Regions from separate parts of the Mesorhizobium sp. NZP2298 genome, predicted to be linked through region 1. Evidence: riboswitches for the same ligand, from Rfam matches in the RefSeq annotation. Region 1 holds a riboswitch; each other region holds the start of a gene.

Region 1 (5,741 bases):
CGATCAGCCTGAGATCCTCGTCGTGGCTTTCACCGGGAAGCAGCGCCAGTTTTATGCCGCGCTCGCGGGCGATCGAAGCCAACTGGTCGCAGCCATAGCGCCACCAATCGTGGCCGCCGAGGATGCGCACCAGGATGATCTTGGCGTGGCGGGCGACGCTGTCGACCCAGAGGTCGACGGACATGGGATGGCGCAGGTCGCGCAGCGCCGCCAGCCGCATCGAGGGCACGCGGCCGGCATCGGCCTTCCACGCCGCCGCCAGCCCGGCAAGATCGCTGTCGGTGAAGGACAGGGCCACGATATCCGCCGGCGTCTGCCGCAGATCGACCGGCTCGGCAAGATCGTCGAGCGAGGCGGAGGTCGTGGTGAGGATATGCATCGCGGCTCGTGTCTGAAAATCAGCCGGCGAGTATACGCTCGATTGCCGGGCGGTTCAGCCCCTTGAGGCCGATGACGACCAGGCGCGAACGGCGGTCGTCCTCGGCCGTCCAGGCGCGGTCATAGTAGTGATTGACGCGCGGGCCGACGGCCTGCAGCAGGAGCCGCATCGGCTTGCCGCCGACCTCGACGAAGCCTTTCACACGCAGCACGTTTTCCTGTTCGGCGGCGGCCGCGACGCGCTTTGCCAACTCGTCCGGATTGGCGATCGAGGGGATGTCGACGATGAAGGTATCGAAGTCGTCATGCTCGTGGTCGAAAGCGCCGTCATGATGCGACTTGCGGTTTTCGATATCGTTCTCGACAGCGAGACCGAGGCCGAGCAGCACCGAGGGGTCGACCTTGCCATGCGAGGTCGGCACGATCTTCACGGCGCGGGCGGAATGTTCGTTGATGATGGCGTTGGCGCGGGCCGAACCGGCGGCGTCCATCAGGTCGCTCTTCGACAGGATGATCAGATCCGCGCAAGCGATCTGATCCTCGAACACTTCCTCGACCGGGTCGTCATGGTCGAGGCTCTCATCCCCGGCGCGCTGCGCTTGCAAGGCGTCCATGTCGTTGGCGACGCGGCCTTCGGCCAATGCGGGGCCGTCGACCACGGCGATGACGCCGTCGACCGTCACGCGGCTCTTCACCGTCGGCCACTGGAACGCCTGGACCAGCGGCTTGGGCAGAGCGAGGCCCGAGGTTTCGATCAGGATGTGGTCGACCTTCGGCGTCAGCGACAGGATCTGGTCCAGCGCTGGCACGAAATCGTCTGCCACGGTGCAGCAGATGCAGCCATTGGCCAGTTCGACGATGTTCTCCTCCGGGCAGGTGTCGATGCCGCAGCCCTTCAAAATCTCGCCGTCGATGCCGATGTCGCCGAACTCGTTGACGATGATGGCAATACGCTTGCCGCCGGCGTTTTCCAGGAGATGGCGGACCAGCGTCGTCTTGCCGGCGCCGAGGAAGCCGGTGACGACGGTGCAGGGGACGCGGGAGAGATTGCCGGTCGAATTTGGGGCGCTCATGATCAATCCTTCAACAGGTCGAGGGGAGGAATGCGGGCCACGAGGCCGCGCTTGAGGGAATCGGGCCGGCCACGCCATGGAATGAGGCCGTCCGTCGAGGTGGCGAAGAGCTTGGCGCCGGTGACAAGGTCGGCGCCGCTGGCCGCGGTCAGGTCGCCGAAGACATAGCTCCAGCAGCCGTCGCGCAGGATGGCGGCGCTCAGCCGGTGCTTGCAATTGCCGAGGCATTCGACCGTGCGGACGCGGATGTCGTCGCCGGCCGCGGCGCGGCGCGTGTCCTCAGCCAGCAGTTCGCCGGCGCGGGGATGCGCGTCCGAGCCGGTCTCGTCGCGACAGGAGGCGCAGACGATGATGGTGACGCCGGCCAAGGCTTCGCCGTCGGCGGACGAATTGTCCGCTGTGCCAGCCGAAAAACTGCCGTTCTGGTCCAAAAAACCGGGCTCCTTGCCCGGAAACCCGCCGGGCGATCGGATTCTTTTGTCGCAGACGGCAGGTCTCCTGGCTCGCGGATCATCGCCTTGGGTGCCGCCTTCCCGGGAATTCCCAGTGGCTTTCGGCCTTGGCTCTTCGCTTACAGTTGCGGGGACAGCCGCGGATTTGAGATTTTTCACCTCGCACCGCATTCCCTCTTAGCCCCTGCCGTTGCGGGCAAGGGACCGTCTGGACGGGATTTAGGCTTTTGCAGGCAGCGGTGTCAACGCGGGCTTACGACACGACGATGTCGGCCAGCGCCGGGCCCAGATCGCCTGCCGGCGTCACGTCCATGCGTTCAAGGCCAAGCCAGCCCTGCATCTGCTTCAATTCCTCGAAGAGCTGCGCGGCGGTATCAGGCGGGGCGCCGGGCTCGGGGTAGGCGGCATGGACGCGCAGGACGCTGGCCGGCCGGTCTGCCTTGAGGTCGACGCGCGCCACGATCTTGTCGCCGAGCAGGAAGGGGAGGACGTAGTAGCCGTATTGGCGCTTTTCAGCCGGCGTGTAGATTTCGATGCGGTAGTGGAAATCGAACAGCCGCTCAGAGCGCGAGCGCTCGAAGACGACCGGGTCGAACGGCGCCAACAGCGCGCGGGCCTCGATTTTCCGGGGCAGGCGCGCGTCCTTGTGAAGGTAGGCCGGCTTGTCCCAGCCTTCGACGCGCACCGGCAGCAACTCGCCCAACTCGACCAGTTCCTCCAGCCGGCCTTTCATATCGGCCGGCGACAGCCGGAAATAGTCGCGCAGGTCGCCCGATGTCGCCACGCCATGGGCGCGGGCCGAGATGCGCAGCAATTCGCGATGCGCGTCCTCGGCCGGGGGCGCCGGCAGATCGAGGATCGCCTGCGGCAGCACCCGCTCTGGCAAATCGTAGAAGCGCTCGAAGCCGCGGCGGTGCGCCGTGGTGATGCGCCCGGCCCAGAACAGCCATTCGAAGGCGTGCTTGGCATGGCTCCAGCCCCACCAGCCGCCCGAACCTTTCTGGCCTTCGAGCGCCGACGCGGCGATCGGGCCGAGCTCGACGACCGCGCGGTAAATGTCTTCTATATAGGCGGCGTGTTCGCGACCCCATTTGGCCAGCCCCAGATACATTTCATCGCCTTGCTCGGCGCGCTGCATGCGCCAGCGCATCAGCGGGTAGGTCTCGACCGGCAGGAACGAAGCCTCATGCGCCCAGTATTCGAAGACAGTGCGCTTGCGAGTCACGGCGGCATTGTCGAGCAAAGCGAACGGGTAGGGACCCAGGCGCGAATAGAGCGGCATGTAATGAGCACGCACCACCGCGCTGACGGAATCGATCTGCAGCAGGCCGGTACGGGAAAGCACACGGGCGAAATGGCGGCGGTCGGGTGTGCCATTTGGGCGCGGATCGAGGAACCCTTGAGCGGCGAGTGCAATGCGGCGGGCGGCGGCGAGCGAGATTTTTTCCTTCATGCAGGCATCACTCTGAGGGGCTTCGGCTGTGGGTCGGGTCTTTGTCTGGGCAGGTTCTTGTCGCAAAATCGGGTCCGCTTTTGCGGAACCTGCATGGTGATTCCAACCCATGCTAGCAGGGTTTTGGCGGCAACCATGTCAGGAGAGAAAAGTGGAGTAAAAGACGAAGGAAATCAAACAGGAGCGGATCGGACCAGTTTCTCCGGATATGCCGTCCAGGTCGGCGTTTTGAACAAGGTTTGACTTGCTTCGCTGGAAGTGCTGCGCTAACCCTCGCCGCGTTGCAGCATAGGCCCCTTAAAACGGTTCAGCGGTTAAACTGTCACGCTTCCGCATTAAGGTCCGGTGCTGTAATCAAAGTGGATTGGCGCCAACGGAAAACCGCTGCATGAACGCACTTCTCAGTTCGTACCTGCCCATCGTCCTGTTCATAGGCGTGGCACTGGTCGTCGGCCTGGCGCTGCTGGCCGCCCCGTTCCTGGTGGCCTACCGCAATCCCGATCCCGAAAAGCTTTCCGCCTACGAGTGCGGTTTCAACTCGTTCGACGACGCCCGCATGAAATTCGACATCCGTTTCTACCTGGTGTCGATCCTGTTCATCATCTTCGACCTGGAGGTGGCCTTCCTGTTTCCCTGGGCCGTGTCCTTCTCGAAGATCGGCATGCTCGGCTTCTGGTCGATGATGGTGTTTTTGGCGGTGCTGACCATCGGCTTTGCCTATGAATGGAAAAAAGGAGCGCTGGAATGGGATTGAACGACAGTTCAGGCACCCTCGTCGCGCCGAAGCCGAAGGGCATCATCGATCCCAACACCGGCAGGCCGGTGGGGGAGGACGATCCCTTCTTCCTCGAAATCAACAATGAGCTTGCCGACAAAGGCTTTCTGGTCACCTCGACCGAGGCGCTGATCACCTGGGCGCGCAGCGGCTCGCTGATGTTCATGACCTTTGGTCTGGCGTGCTGCGCGGTCGAGATGATCCACACCTCGATGCCGCGCTACGACTCGGAGCGGTTCGGCGTCGCGCCGCGCGCGTCTCCGCGCCAGTCCGACATCATGATCGTCGCCGGCACGCTGACCAACAAGATGGCGCCGGCGCTGCGCAAGGTCTACGACCAGATGCCGGAGCCTCGCTACGTCATCTCGATGGGCTCCTGCGCCAATGGCGGCGGCTACTACCACTATTCCTATTCGGTGGTGCGCGGCTGCGACCGCGTCGTGCCGGTCGATATCTATGTGCCCGGCTGCCCGCCGAGCGCCGAAGCTTTGCTCTACGGCATTCTTCTGCTGCAGAAGAAGATCCGCCGCACCGGCACGATCGAACGGTAAATCCATGGCCGCATCCCTGAGTGAACTGTCGACCTATCTCGGCGAAAAGCTGATCGGCCGCGTCAATGACGCGGTGATCGCCTATGGCGAGCTCACCATCCATGTCGAACCGCGCGACCTGGTCGAGGTGGTGACCTTCCTGCGCGACGATGCGCGCTGCCAGTTCATCTCGATCATTGATGTCTGTGGGGCCGATTATCCGTCGCGGGCCAAGCGCTTCGACGTCGTCTACCACCTGCTGTCGCCGAAGCAGAATGTGCGCATCCGCGTCAAGGTGCAGGCCGACGAGGAGACGATGGTGCCGTCGATCACCAGCGTCTATCCCGGCGCCGACTGGTTCGAGCGCGAGACCTACGATCTCTATGGCGTGCTGTTCTCGGGCCATCCCGACCTGCGGCGCCTGTTGACCGACTACGGTTTCGAAGGCCATCCGCTGCGCAAGGATTTCCCGCTGACCGGCTTTGTCGAGGTGCGTTACGACGACGAAGCCAAGCGCGTCATCTACGAGCCCGTGGAATTGAAGCAGGAATTCCGCAATTTCGATTTTCTTTCCCCTTGGGAAGGCACGGATTACGTGCTGCCCGGGGACGAAAAAGCCAAGACGAATTGAGGCGCCACAATGGCTGAGACCTCCGTCCGCAATTTCAACATCAACTTCGGTCCGCAACATCCTGCGGCGCACGGCGTTTTGCGCCTCGTGCTGGAGCTGGACGGCGAAGTCGTCGATCGCGTCGATCCGCATATCGGGCTCTTGCATCGCGGCACGGAAAAGCTGATCGAGGCCAAGACCTATCTGCAGGCGGTGCCTTATCTCGACCGGCTCGATTATTGCGCGCCGATGAACCAGGAACATGCCTTCGCTCTTGCCGCCGAGCGCCTGCTCGGCATCGAGGTGCCGAGGCGCGGCCAGCTGATCCGCGTGCTTTATTGCGAAATCGGCCGCATCATGTCGCACATCCTCAATGTGACGACGCAGGCGATGGATGTCGGCGCGCTGACGCCGCCGCTGTGGGGCTTCGTCGAACGCGAAAAGCTGATGGTGTTTTATGAGCGCGCCTC
Region 2 (5,741 bases), 1.8 Mb from region 1:
CCGCTGCCCGCCAGGCGTTCGGTTCGATCGGATATGCCGAAGCGTCGATGGACGATTTCACGGCATCCGCCGGGCTGACGCGCGGCGCGCTCTATCATCACTTCGGCGACAAGAAGGGGCTGCTGGAGGCGGTTATCGCCGAAATCGACGGCGAGATGGCGGCTCGGGTGAACGAGATCGCATCGAGAGCGCCGACCCGCTGGCAGCGTTTCGTCGACGAATGCACCACCTATATCGAGATGGCGCTGGAGCCGGAAATCCAGCGCATAATGTTCCGGGATGGCCCTGCTGTGCTGGGCGATCCGGCACAATGGTCGAATGCCAATGCCTGCGTTGGCTCAATGACGGATCATCTGACCGCGCTGCAGAGGGAAGGGGTGGTCGTCCCGGGCGTCGACCCTGAAACGGCCGCGCGCCTTATCAACGGGGCGAGCAGCCAGGCGTCGCAGCGGATCGCCAATTCAAACGACCCCGAAGCCACGTCGAGGAAGGTGGTGGCGGCGTTCAAGCAACTGCTTGAGGGGCTGCTCAAAGAACCGGGTCCGCAATCGAACTGAAGTCCCGTCTGCGGCCTGGTGCCCCGCCCATGATTGACAATCTTCGGTTAGAGCGCATCCTCCCCAGCCATCTCTGAGGGGAGATTCGGGGCATGTGGGATTTCGATATCGGCAGGTCGGTGTCCATCATGATGCGGACCTGGCCTTTCATTGTCTTTCGCATGATCGTCTATTTCGGCATCACGCTGGCCTACATCATGGCGACCGGCACGGGCGCCTCGGTCGGCTATGGCGTCGGCCATATCTCCACCGATCCCGATGGACCGCTGTCCTTTGCCCTGTGGGGCGGCGTGGTCGGTTTCGGCATCGTCTCCATCGCCGTCTACTGGATCCGCGAATACATCCTCTACGTCGTCAAGGCCGGCCATATCGCCGTCATGGTCCACCTGATCGACGGCCATCATGTTCCTGCCGGCCAGAACCAGATCGCCTATGCCCGGCAGGTCGTGACCGAGCGTTTCGCCGAGGCCAACATCCTTTTCGTCGTCGACCAGCTGGTCAAGGGCGCCATCCGCGCGATCACCGGCCTGCTCGGCGGCGTCGCCGCCTCTCTGCCCATTCCGGGCCTGAGCGGCCTGGTCTCCTTCATCAACACGGTGATCCGCCTGTCTCTCACCTATGTCGACGAGATCATCCTCGGCTACAACATCCGCATCAACTCGTCCTCGCCTTTCGAAACCGCGCGGCAGGGCGTGGTTCTCTACGCCCAGAACGGCAAGACCATGGTCAAGAACGCCGTCTGGCTGGCGGTCATCATGTGGGGCGTGTCCTTCGTCATCTTTCTGCTGATGCTCGCCCCGGCCGGGGCCATTCTTTTCCTCATGCCCGGACAGCTCGCCGGCTGGGCCTTCGTGCTGGCCATCGTCTTTGCCTGGGCCTTCAAGGCGGCGTTCATCGAGCCCTTTGCCATCGCCTGCCTGATGCAGGTCTATTTCAAGACCATCGCCGGCCAGGTGCCTGATCCGGCCTGGGACGCGCGGCTGGCCGAGGCGTCATCGAAGTTCAGGGAACTCAAGGACAAGGCGCTTTCCTCCTTCGGCGGCTCGCGCTGGGGCACGGCCGGCGCGACGCGCTGATCGGCCGGGCAGGCCTGGGCGGCATCGACGGCGTTCAGGCGCGCCGCCGCTGACTTGAGCGGTGCCTCGCCTTTCCCGCAAAAGGTCTCGCTCATGATCAGTTCGGGCAGGGGCAGGCGCCGGCCCCAGCCATGTGTTTCAAGGTCCGGTTTGGGCGCGAACTCGGAAACCCGGCCGACGCAGAGATAAGCGATCGGCGTTACATGGTCGGGAATGGACAGCAGGCTTTTCAGTGCCTGCGCCTCGATGATGCTGACCCAGCCGACGCCGACGCCTTCGGCGCGTGCCGCCAGCCAGAAATTCTGCACCGCGCAGACCGTGCTGTAGAGGTCCATCTCCGGATTGTGCCAACGTCCCAGCGGCGAGCCCTTCGAGCGCTGGCGGTCGCAGGTGATGCAGATGTTGAGCGCGCTTTCGCAGATGCCTTCCAGTTTGAGTTTGCGGTAGAGTGCCTGCCTTTCCTTTTCGATTTCAGGCAGTTCCTGTTCTCGCGCGGCCAGGAACAGGTCGCGCACCTTCTCCCGTCGCGCGGCATCGCGGATGACGATGAAATTCCACGGCTGCATGAACCCGACCGATGGCGCGTGATGGGCGGCAAGCAGCAGCCGTGCCAACACCTCATCGTCGAGAGGAGTAGGCAGGAAATGGCTGCGCACATCGCGCCGCGTGAACATGGCGCGGTACACCGCGTCGCGCGCCATCTGGTCAAATCCGTCGCCGACAGGAGCGGTCATAGCATCCGGCATCGCTTGTCCCCTTGCGATTGCAATAGTTTCACACCGTCAGAGCGCACTTAGTGCGTCCAAGTGGACGCACGTCGCTCTGATGTCATCCGCCTGACCATGCGGATGACGGTGCCTGCCAGGCCGGTCTTCTGGCTCAGGATCAACCCGCGTCCGGTGCCTTCCCGTCATCGACAGTGGCATTTACCGGCGCGGTCCCCCTCACAGCGTTGGGCACGCCACGGAATTCAACCGTGTTCCCGATTCTCCCGCCAGAGCATTTGCAGCCAAGTGGAATCACTTGGCGCCGCAGAATGCGGCTAGACAAACAGACTGGCGGGCACCAGGCAGTGACGGCGACCTTATGCCGAAGCGTCCGCGGCGCCAATCCCCACAGCGACGCCAATGGACGCAGAAGCGATTTTCCCCAGCCATCGGGCCGCGACGCATGGCCATCGTGGCGTTGGGGCACTAGATAGGGATCATGGCCACTCGTCTCTACACGCATCCGATCTTCCTTGAGCACATCACGCCCCCCGGTCACCCCGAGCGGCCGGACCGCTTGCGCGCCATCGAGCGCGTGCTTGACGACGAAGCCTTTGCCGAGCTCGACCGCGTCAAGGCGCCGGAAGGCGACGAGGCCACCATCCTTTACGCGCATCCGGCCGATTTCATCGCGCGCGTGCGCGCCGCCATCCCAGACGAAGGCATTGCCCGCATCGATGCCGACACCACCGCCAGCCCGAAGAGCTGGCAGGCGGTGATAACCGCGATCGGCGCCGCCAACGCCGCCGTCGACGACGTCTTCGCAGGCCGCGCCGACAATGTCTTCGTCGCCGCCCGGCCACCCGGCCACCATGCCGAAAAGACCACCGCAATGGGCTTTTGCTTCTTCAACACGGCGGCGATCGCGGCCCGCTATGCGCAGAAGAAGCACGGCATCGACCGTGTCGCAGTCGTCGACTGGGATGTGCACCACGGCAATGGCACACAGGATATTTTCTGGGACGATCCCTCGGTGCTCTATTGCTCGACGCACCAGATGCCGCTTTATCCCGGCACTGGCGCGAAGAGCGAGACCGGCGCCGGCAACATCGTCAACGCACCACTGGCGCCGCGGACCGGCAGCGAGGTGTTTCGCGATGCCTTCCTGTCGCGCGTCCTGCCGGCGCTCGACAATTTCGCGCCCGACCTCATCATTATTTCGGCCGGTTTCGACGCGCATCACCGTGATCCCTTGGCCGAGATCAACCTGACCGAGGACGATTTCGACTGGGCGACTGGCCAGCTGATGCAGCGCGCCGCCCGCCACAGCGGCAACCGGCTCGTCAGCCTGCTCGAGGGCGGCTACGATCTGCAGGGACTGGCATTTTCGGTCGCCGCCCATGTCGGGCGACTGATGAAAGGATGAATGATGGCTGCTGAGACCAACGAAGACGTCAAGGCGATGAGCTTCGAGCAGGCACTCGACGCGCTGGAGAAGATCGTCGATGATCTGGAGCGTGGCGACGTGCCGCTCGATCAGTCGATCCGGATCTATGAGCGCGGCGAGGCCCTGAAGGCGCATTGTGACCGGCTGCTGAAGGCGGCCGAGGACAAGGTTGAGAAGATCAGGCTATCGCGCGACGGCAAGCCGGTTGGAACCGAGCCGCTCGACGCGGACTGAGGCATGGCCGCGAACCATGGTCTTGCCTCTCCGGTTTTTGGACACGATCATGGTTGAGGATAAAACTCGTTCCGATTGAAACGGCTCCAGGACAAGAGGAGATACGGAAGCGATGTGCAGAAACATCAAGACCCTGTTCAATTTTGATCCGCCGGCAACCAATGACGAAGTGCGCGACGCAGCCCTTCAATTTGTCCGCAAGCTGAGCGGAACGACGCGGCCTTCGAAACAGAACCAGCATGCGTTCGACCACGCAGTGGAGGCCATTGCGGCATCGGCGCGCGAACTTCTCGATTCGCTCGAAACCAACCAGCATCCGCGTAACCGCGAAGAAGTGGCCGCCAAACTGCGGGCAAAGGCGGCGATCCGCTTTGCGTGATGTCGCCAAAGCGGTCACCGAACGCTGACAAGGAGAGTTCATGAGCTTCTTCCCCGGGAAAGACCCTGAAGCCGGCGATGCCTTTGCCAGCGACCAGATCGAACTGATGGTCATCCCGAACGCCAAGGACATTGGCGGCTTCGAGGTCCGTCGTGCTTTGCCGACCGCCAGGAGACGGCTGGTCGGGCCGTTCATCTTCTTCGATCGCATGGGTCCGGCAATCCTGCGTGCAGGCCAGGCGCTCGACGTCCGTCCGCATCCGCACATCGGCCTGTCGACGGTGACCTATCTGTTCGACGGCAAGATCAGGCATCGCGATTCGCTCGGCACTGAAATGGTCATCCAGCCCGGTGATGTGAACCTGATGACCGCCGGCCGTGGCATCGTCCACTCCGAGCGCACGCCCGAGGAATTGCGCGGCGCGCCGATGTCGATCTCCGGCCTGCAGACATGGCTGGCACTGCCGGACGGCAAGGAGGAAGTGGCGCCCGTATTCGAGAACACCGCTGCCTTGCGGCTGCCCGAGATCGATGCCGAAGGCGTCAAAGGCCGCGTTGTGATCGGTGACTTCCAGGGACTGCGTTCCCCGGTACGGGCCGACGCCGAGACGCTCTACGCCGACCTCAGGCTGGCGCCCGGCGCCAACATAAAGATCCCGGCCGATGCGGAGGAACGCGCCATCTACACACTGGAGGGCGAGGTCACGATTTCGGGTGACGTCTTCCCGGCTGAACGCCTGCTGGTGTTCCGGCCCGGCGACGAGATCATCGTGTCGTCGCAAACCGGTGCGCATTTCATGCTGTTCGGCGGCGCCTCGCTCGGCTCGCAGCGCTATATCTGGTGGAATTTCGTCTCCTCCTCCAAGGAGCGCATCGAACAAGCCAAGCAGGAATGGAAGACGGGCCGCTTCGATATCGTTCCTGGAGACGAGGAAGAGTTCATCCCGCTGCCGGAAAGCTGAGGAAATCGGCAAGGGGACCTGCTTGATCCGTGTCACCGGCACGCATTTACTTTCGCAGGCCGGCGGCTTATCCCGCCGTTGAACAGAAAGCCCGAGCACCCGTGAACGCAACGCCGCATACGCCGCTTCTCGACAAGGTCCGCATTCCGGCGGACTTGCGTACGCTTGACGAGAGCGAACTGCCGCAACTGGCATCAGAACTTCGCCTCGAACTCGTCGACGCGGTGTCCCGCACCGGTGGCCACCTTGGCGCCGGCCTTGGCGTGGTCGAACTGACGATCGCGCTGCACTATGTCTTCAACACCCCGGACGACCGGCTGATCTGGGATGTCGGCCATCAGGCCTATCCGCACAAGATCCTGACCGGCCGCCGCGACCGC
Region 3 (5,741 bases), 1.4 Mb from region 1:
TCGACACCTTGGCCTGCTGCAGATTGGCGTTCTCCGTCTCCTGATAGCGCCCGCCGGTCACCCAGACATAGCCGCCACCGATGATCAGCGCGGCCGGCAAGGCGAACATCAAGAGGAAGCGGCCCATGCGGCGCTTCTTCCTCGGCGCCGCCGGGACCGGCGCTACTGGCGGGGCAACCGCGACAGGGGCGGCAACCGGCTGGGCCGGCGCTTCCATCTCAACCTTGGGGGCGTTTTCGTCAACCTTGGCTGCCGCGTTCATGCTGCTGCGCCTTTCGTAGGCTCGACTTTGTCCGAGGACGAGGTATCGCCGTCGGCGAGATTCTGCGCCATCGCATCGAGCGCCCTGATCAGGACGCGGCGGTCCTCGGGCGAAACGCCGACAAGCGATTCCTCATAGACCTCGCCGGCGAGACTCTTGACCTCGGCATAGGCAGCGCTCGCCTTGGCTGTCGGGAAGATCATGCGCACGCGGCGGTCGGCGGCGTCGGCGCGGCGTTCGATCCAGCCGCCCTCCTCCATCCGGTCGACGAGGCGCGAGACGCTGATCGGCTCGATTTCGAGCAGTTCCGCGAGCCGCGCCTGGGTAACGCCTGCCTCCTTGGCGACACGCACCATGAGGCGCCATTGCGCCGACGAAAGGCCAAGCCCGCTGGCGCGCGTCTCGAAGCGCTTGCGCAGCAGACGTTGCACGTCGTGGATCAAAAAGCCCAGTCTGTCTATGCCATCAGAAACCATGAGCGATACATATAATAAGCGTGCTTACTATTCAAGATGTCACGTGACGGTGAAAGCCGGCAAATGTGCGTGGCGGTCTTGCAACGCGATCGTGGCTGGCAATCCGTGAACCGCTGGAGACAGCCGGACGTCAGGAATCGGCCTTTTTCACAGGCGGTTTCGGACGACCAGCGTAACGACGAAGAAGGCACCGAGCGAACTGGTGATGATGCCGATCGGCAGTTCCTGCGGCGGCAGCAGCGTCCGGGCCAGAAGATCGCTTGCCAGCAGGAGCACCGCCCCGAACAATGCACAGCTTGCGATCAGGCGCAGATGCAAGGGACCTGCCAGCGGCCGCGACAGATGCGGGATCATCAATCCGACAAAGCCGATGACGCCGGCGACCGAGACGAGAATTGCCGTCGAGAAGGCTGCAACGAGAAACGTCGCCCGGCGCATGCGCGCCACCGGCACGCCAAGGCTTTCGGCAGCACTTTCACCGGCCAGGAAGGCGTCCAGCCTGCGGTGGTTCCACAGTCCGTAGGCCGCGATCGTGCCGGCTCCCAACGCGCCCAGCCAGACATTGTCCCAGCGCGCCAGCCCGAGCCCGCCCATCGTCCAGAACAGCACCGAATGGGCGGCGCGCTGGTCTCCGGCAAAGACCAGATAATTGGTCAATGCCGTGAACAGGAAGGAGACGGCAAGGCCGGCGAGGATCAGCCGCTCCGGCCCCTGCCCCCTTACCCGGGCGACCAGCAGCAGCACGATGCAGGCGGCCAGTATGCCGCCGGTGAAGGCCGCGACCGGCAAGGTCCAGATGCCAAAACTGTCGCCGAAGACGGTGATGACGGAAACAGCGCCGGCGGCGGCTCCCGACGACAGGCCGAACAGGAAAGGATCGGCGAGATCGTTGCGGGTCACCGTCTGCAGCAACGCGCCTGTGATGCCGAGGCCGGCACCGACACAGACCGCCAGGATCGTGCGCGGCAGCCTGAGATCGATGACGATCTTGCCGACCGGGCCCGACACCTGGTGCTCATTCAACCCGACGGCATGGCCAAGCGAGGCGATGACGTCGCTCAACGGGATCAGCGTCGAACCATAGGCGATCGACAGCAGCACGAGGGCGACGACCGCCACCGTGCCCGCCACCATGGCCAGCGCGAATGCCTTGTGCCCGGAAAGCGCGCCGGATTTATGCCCGGGGGCAAGAAGCATCAGAACGCTTCCGGATGCATCGCCTTGGCGATCTTGGCGATCGCCTCGATGTTTGCCGGTCCAGGCGTCAGTTCGGCATAGCGAAGGGCCACGAAACGCTCGTTCTTGACCGCATCCGTCTCCTTCATCGCCGGATGCGCCTTCAAGAAATCGAGCAGCTTCCTGTAGCCGCCGCCATCCTGGTAATCGAGCAGGATGAGGAATTGCGGATTGCGCGACGCCACCGTTTCCCAGTCCGTGTTGCCCCAGCTGGTGTCCATGTCGGCCATGATGTTATCGCCGCCGGCCGCTGTGATCATGGCGCTCGGGATGGCGAATTTTCCGGCGGTGAACGGCCTGTCCTCGCCGGAATCATAGAGGAACACACGGGTTCCCTTGGCGTCGCCGACCTTCGCGGTGATGTCGGCGAGTTGCGCCTTCCAGCCGGCGACAAGCTTCTGCGCCTCGGTCTCCTTGCCAAAGATCTTGCCCAGCTTTTCAACATCGCCATAGAGCAGGTCCATGGAAGCCGCCGGGCGGTTCTTGTCGAGATGGACGCAGCTTTCGGTCAGCACCAGTGTCTTGATGCCATGCGGGGCGAGCGTGTCGGGCGTCACGTCGCCGCCCGGCTTCATGCCATAGTACCAGCCGGCGAAGAAGAAATCGGGCTCGACGGCGACCAGGTTCTCGAGCGTCGGGTATTTGGGCGCGAGTTCCGGGATTGAGCCCTGCTCGGCCTTGAATTCGGGGCCGACCTTGTACCATCCGGTGATGCCGGTCAGGCCGACGATCGACGGCTGCAGCTTCAGCGCGAAGGCCATCTCGGCCATGTTGAGGTCATGGATGACGGCGCGCTTGGGCGGCGCGTCGAAGGTCAGCGGCTTGCCGCAACTGTCGACGGTGACGGGGAAAGCGAAGGCGGTAGAGACCAGCAAGGAAAAGACGAGCGACAAGGCGAGACGTTTCACGGATTTTGCTCCTTGGTTGAACAGCGTTGATGAGGGATGGTTCGATCAGGATGGTGGCGCGGCGCGGTTCGGAACATCGAACACCGTCAGTTCACGGTCCTCGGTAGGGTGGCGCAGGCGAAACACGTCGACGCCGAAAATCTCGCGGATCAGCTGTTGCGTCAGCGCTTCGCGCGGTGCGGCCAACGCGTGCAGCCGGGCTTCGTTCATCACCGCGACCCTGGTGGCGAAAGGCGCCACCAGGGCCAGGTCATGCAGCACCGCGATCACCGTCATGCCGAAGCCGGCGACGAGTTCGAGAAGCTCGCCGCGAGCACGCGGGTCAAGATGATTGGTCGGCTCGTCGAGGAACAACACCTTTGGTTGCTGTGCGATGGCGCGCGCCAGCTGGGCGCGTTGGCGCTCCCCTCCAGACAGCGAGCCAATGGTGCGGCCGAGCAGCGGCAAAAGGCCGGTCCGGCGCAGGGCGTCGACGACAATGTCGCGCTCCTCGCTCCTGCGCCTCAGGCCGGCATACGGAACGCGGCCAAGTTCGACATAGTCGATCACCGCCAGCCGCGGATCCGGCTGGTCGGTCTGGCCGACGACGGCCATGTGCAGGGCCCGCTCGGCCGTCGAGATCCTGTCCAGCCGTCGCCCGCCAAGCTTCACCTCGCCCGAACTTGGCCTGAGCATGCCCGACAGCATGCGCAGCAGCGTCGTCTTGCCGGCACCATTGGGGCCGATGATGGCGAGACGATCGCCGGTGGCGATAGAGAGGCTGACCGCATGGACCAGATTCCGGCCATTCGCCACAGCACCCAGGTCGCGCGCCTCGAGGAGTGGCATTGTCATCGGCTATCACCCGCCAGCTTGCCCGGCGCCGGGATGCGGGCCAGCGTCTTGCCGGCCAGTCGCGGCGGACGCTGTCCGGAATTGCACCAGCCGTCGGCGAGCGAGGCGTAGAGCCTGGCAAATCGCACGAGATCACCGGCGTCGGCCTCGGCATCGACGGAGCCGAAGAGATAGGTAGCCTTGCCCGGCGCCTGGAAGGCTACCGTCAGCGGCCGTGCGCAGCCCGCCATGCATTCGACGCCTTCGACCGTGAAGCCATGCGACACGGCGGGTTCATCATGGGCCGAGAGCCGGGAGCGCAAATCGGCGCACAGGCTTTCGCCCGACCTGATGCCGGTGGGAACGTCACGGCAAAGCGTGCACACGATGATGTGGTGATCGATAGCGCCGTCCAACTTCCGTCACTTTCCAAAACTGGCGACGGAAGGATGTTGGCGAGCCGGCCGACAAGACCGACGTCCACGTCTCCTCCCGGCACACCCCGTCCGGTCAACTCAGTGATGGCAGGTCTCCTGGCTCGCGGGTCCTTGCTCAATCCTGCCTTCCCAGCCTTGCCGGCCAGTGGCATTTCGGATCTTGCTCACCGCTTACAGTTGCGGGGGCAGCCACGGCTTCGACCTTTTTAGGATCTCACCGTGTTCCCTTTTCACCCCTTGCCTTTCGACTCGGGGACCATCACCACTCGATCGTAGTTTTCCCCAATTTGCTTCGCAACGGATTTCTCGATGCATTGTCGATCCCGCGGCGGCGCTGAAATTGCGGATGTAATGTAATTACATTACGATTTAAATCATGCCGCTCGGCGAAGTCAAGTGAGGCTTTCTGCCGAATGAAGACATCGAGCCAGTCTCGCTCCTGGACGTCGCCTACGGCGTCTGCGTCAACGGCGACGACGCCGGCAATTTCGACTACGTCGCCGGTGTCGAGGTCACCGATTTTTCTGACCTTCCAAGGGAACTCTGCCGGGTGCGGATACCAGCCCGGAAATATGCGGTGTTCGCGCATCGCGAGCACATCTCGACCATCCGCCGCACCGTCAATACAATCTGGAACAAATGGCTGCCGGCCTCCGGGCACGAGATAGCGGACGCGCCCGAATTCGAGCGCAACGGTCCGGAGTTCGATCCGAACAACGGCAATGGCGGGCTGGAGATCTGGATACCCGTCAAGGCTTAGCGGAGATCACAATTCCAAGTCCCAGGTCTGGCCAACCAGATCCTTGCCGAAGGAGTGGTGCGGTTCTTCCTCGGTCAGTTTGAAGCCGACCGCCTGGTAGATGTGCCGGGCGGCGATCAGGATATCGTTGGTCCACAAGGTCAGCGTCTTGTAGCCCTTCGCACGGGCAAAGCCGATGCATTCCTCGACCAGCCGCCTACCGATGCCGAGGCCACGCGCCGAAGGTTCGACATAAAGCAGGCGCAGCTTCGCCACCTGATCCGATTTGCGCACGACGAAGACCGAGCCGACGACCTCGCCATCGCGCTCGGCGATCCAGCTTCGTTCCCATTTCGGGTCGAAGGATTTGACGAATGCCGCGAGGATTTCGGCAACCAGCGCCTCATAGGTTTCGTCCCAGCCATAGTCCTGCGCGTAGAGCATCCCTTGCCGGCGGGTGATCCAGCCGATGTCGCCGACCTGCAGCGGTCGTAACAGATAAGGGATCCTTGGCTCATCGCTTTCACCCAGCAGAGCCTGGACCGTCCGCATGGATTTCACCAGCCGGTCCTGCTCCGACGCAGGTAGCCTATCGAGAAGGGTCGCGACCTGGTCGTGCGAATCCTTGTTCAGCGGCGCGAAGGCATTCCTTCCCGCCGTCGTCAGCGCAATCGACGATTGCCTGGCGTCCGAAACCAGCGTTGACCTGGAGATGAGGTGAAGGCGCTCGAACTTCTTCAGCAGACGGCTGACATAGCCGGCATCGAGACCGAGGTCGCGCCCGAGGTCGGTCGCGGTCAGACCGTCGCGGTGCGCCAGTTCGTAGAGCACACGCGCCTCGGTCAGGGAGAAGGCGCTTTTCAGCAGCCC

Evidence for each region. A riboswitch is a leader RNA that binds a small molecule or an ion and turns the genes downstream of it on or off. The one in region 1 is predicted to bind cobalamin.
Region 2: linked by a shared signal. The riboswitch ahead of bluB (5,6-dimethylbenzimidazole synthase) and the one ahead of EB231_RS17640 (DUF1636 family protein) in region 1 are both predicted to bind cobalamin.
Region 3: linked by a shared signal. The riboswitch ahead of EB231_RS24310 (DUF1636 family protein) and the one ahead of EB231_RS17640 (DUF1636 family protein) in region 1 are both predicted to bind cobalamin.

Annotation. Positions count from the first base shown of each region.
Region 1 covers NZ_CP033365.1:3,645,922-3,651,662, forward strand. The annotation lists gene cobN (cobaltochelatase subunit CobN) at 1-379, opposite strand, end outside; gene cobW (cobalamin biosynthesis protein CobW) at 399-1,451, opposite strand; gene EB231_RS17640 (DUF1636 family protein) at 1,454-1,882, opposite strand; cobalamin riboswitch at 1,923-2,127, opposite strand; gene EB231_RS17645 (winged helix-turn-helix domain-containing protein) at 2,157-3,356, opposite strand; gene EB231_RS17650 (NADH-quinone oxidoreductase subunit A) at 3,745-4,110, shown strand; gene EB231_RS17655 (NuoB/complex I 20 kDa subunit family protein) at 4,101-4,682, shown strand; gene EB231_RS17660 (NADH-quinone oxidoreductase subunit C) at 4,687-5,292, shown strand; gene EB231_RS17665 (NADH-quinone oxidoreductase subunit D) at 5,302-5,741, shown strand, end outside.
Region 2 covers NZ_CP033365.1:5,450,055-5,455,795, reverse strand. The annotation lists gene EB231_RS26440 (TetR/AcrR family transcriptional regulator) at 1-557, shown strand, start outside; gene EB231_RS26435 (hypothetical protein) at 650-1,633, shown strand; partial or broken gene bluB (5,6-dimethylbenzimidazole synthase) at 1,720-2,379, opposite strand; cobalamin riboswitch at 2,480-2,675, opposite strand; gene EB231_RS26425 (histone deacetylase family protein) at 2,840-3,766, shown strand; gene EB231_RS26420 (exodeoxyribonuclease VII small subunit) at 3,770-4,021, shown strand; gene EB231_RS26415 (DUF2277 domain-containing protein) at 4,134-4,400, shown strand; gene EB231_RS26410 (pirin family protein) at 4,441-5,361, shown strand; gene dxs (1-deoxy-D-xylulose-5-phosphate synthase) at 5,463-5,741, shown strand, end outside.
Region 3 covers NZ_CP033365.1:5,014,442-5,020,182, forward strand. The annotation lists gene EB231_RS24285 (HlyD family secretion protein) at 1-262, opposite strand, end outside; gene EB231_RS24290 (MarR family winged helix-turn-helix transcriptional regulator) at 259-738, opposite strand; gene EB231_RS24295 (FecCD family ABC transporter permease) at 886-1,935, opposite strand; gene EB231_RS24300 (ABC transporter substrate-binding protein) at 1,935-2,882, opposite strand; gene EB231_RS24305 (ABC transporter ATP-binding protein) at 2,928-3,716, opposite strand; gene EB231_RS24310 (DUF1636 family protein) at 3,713-4,111, opposite strand; cobalamin riboswitch at 4,202-4,408, opposite strand; partial or broken gene EB231_RS24315 (GyrI-like domain-containing protein) at 4,575-4,892, shown strand; gene EB231_RS24320 (bifunctional helix-turn-helix transcriptional regulator/GNAT family N-acetyltransferase) at 4,899-5,741, opposite strand, start outside.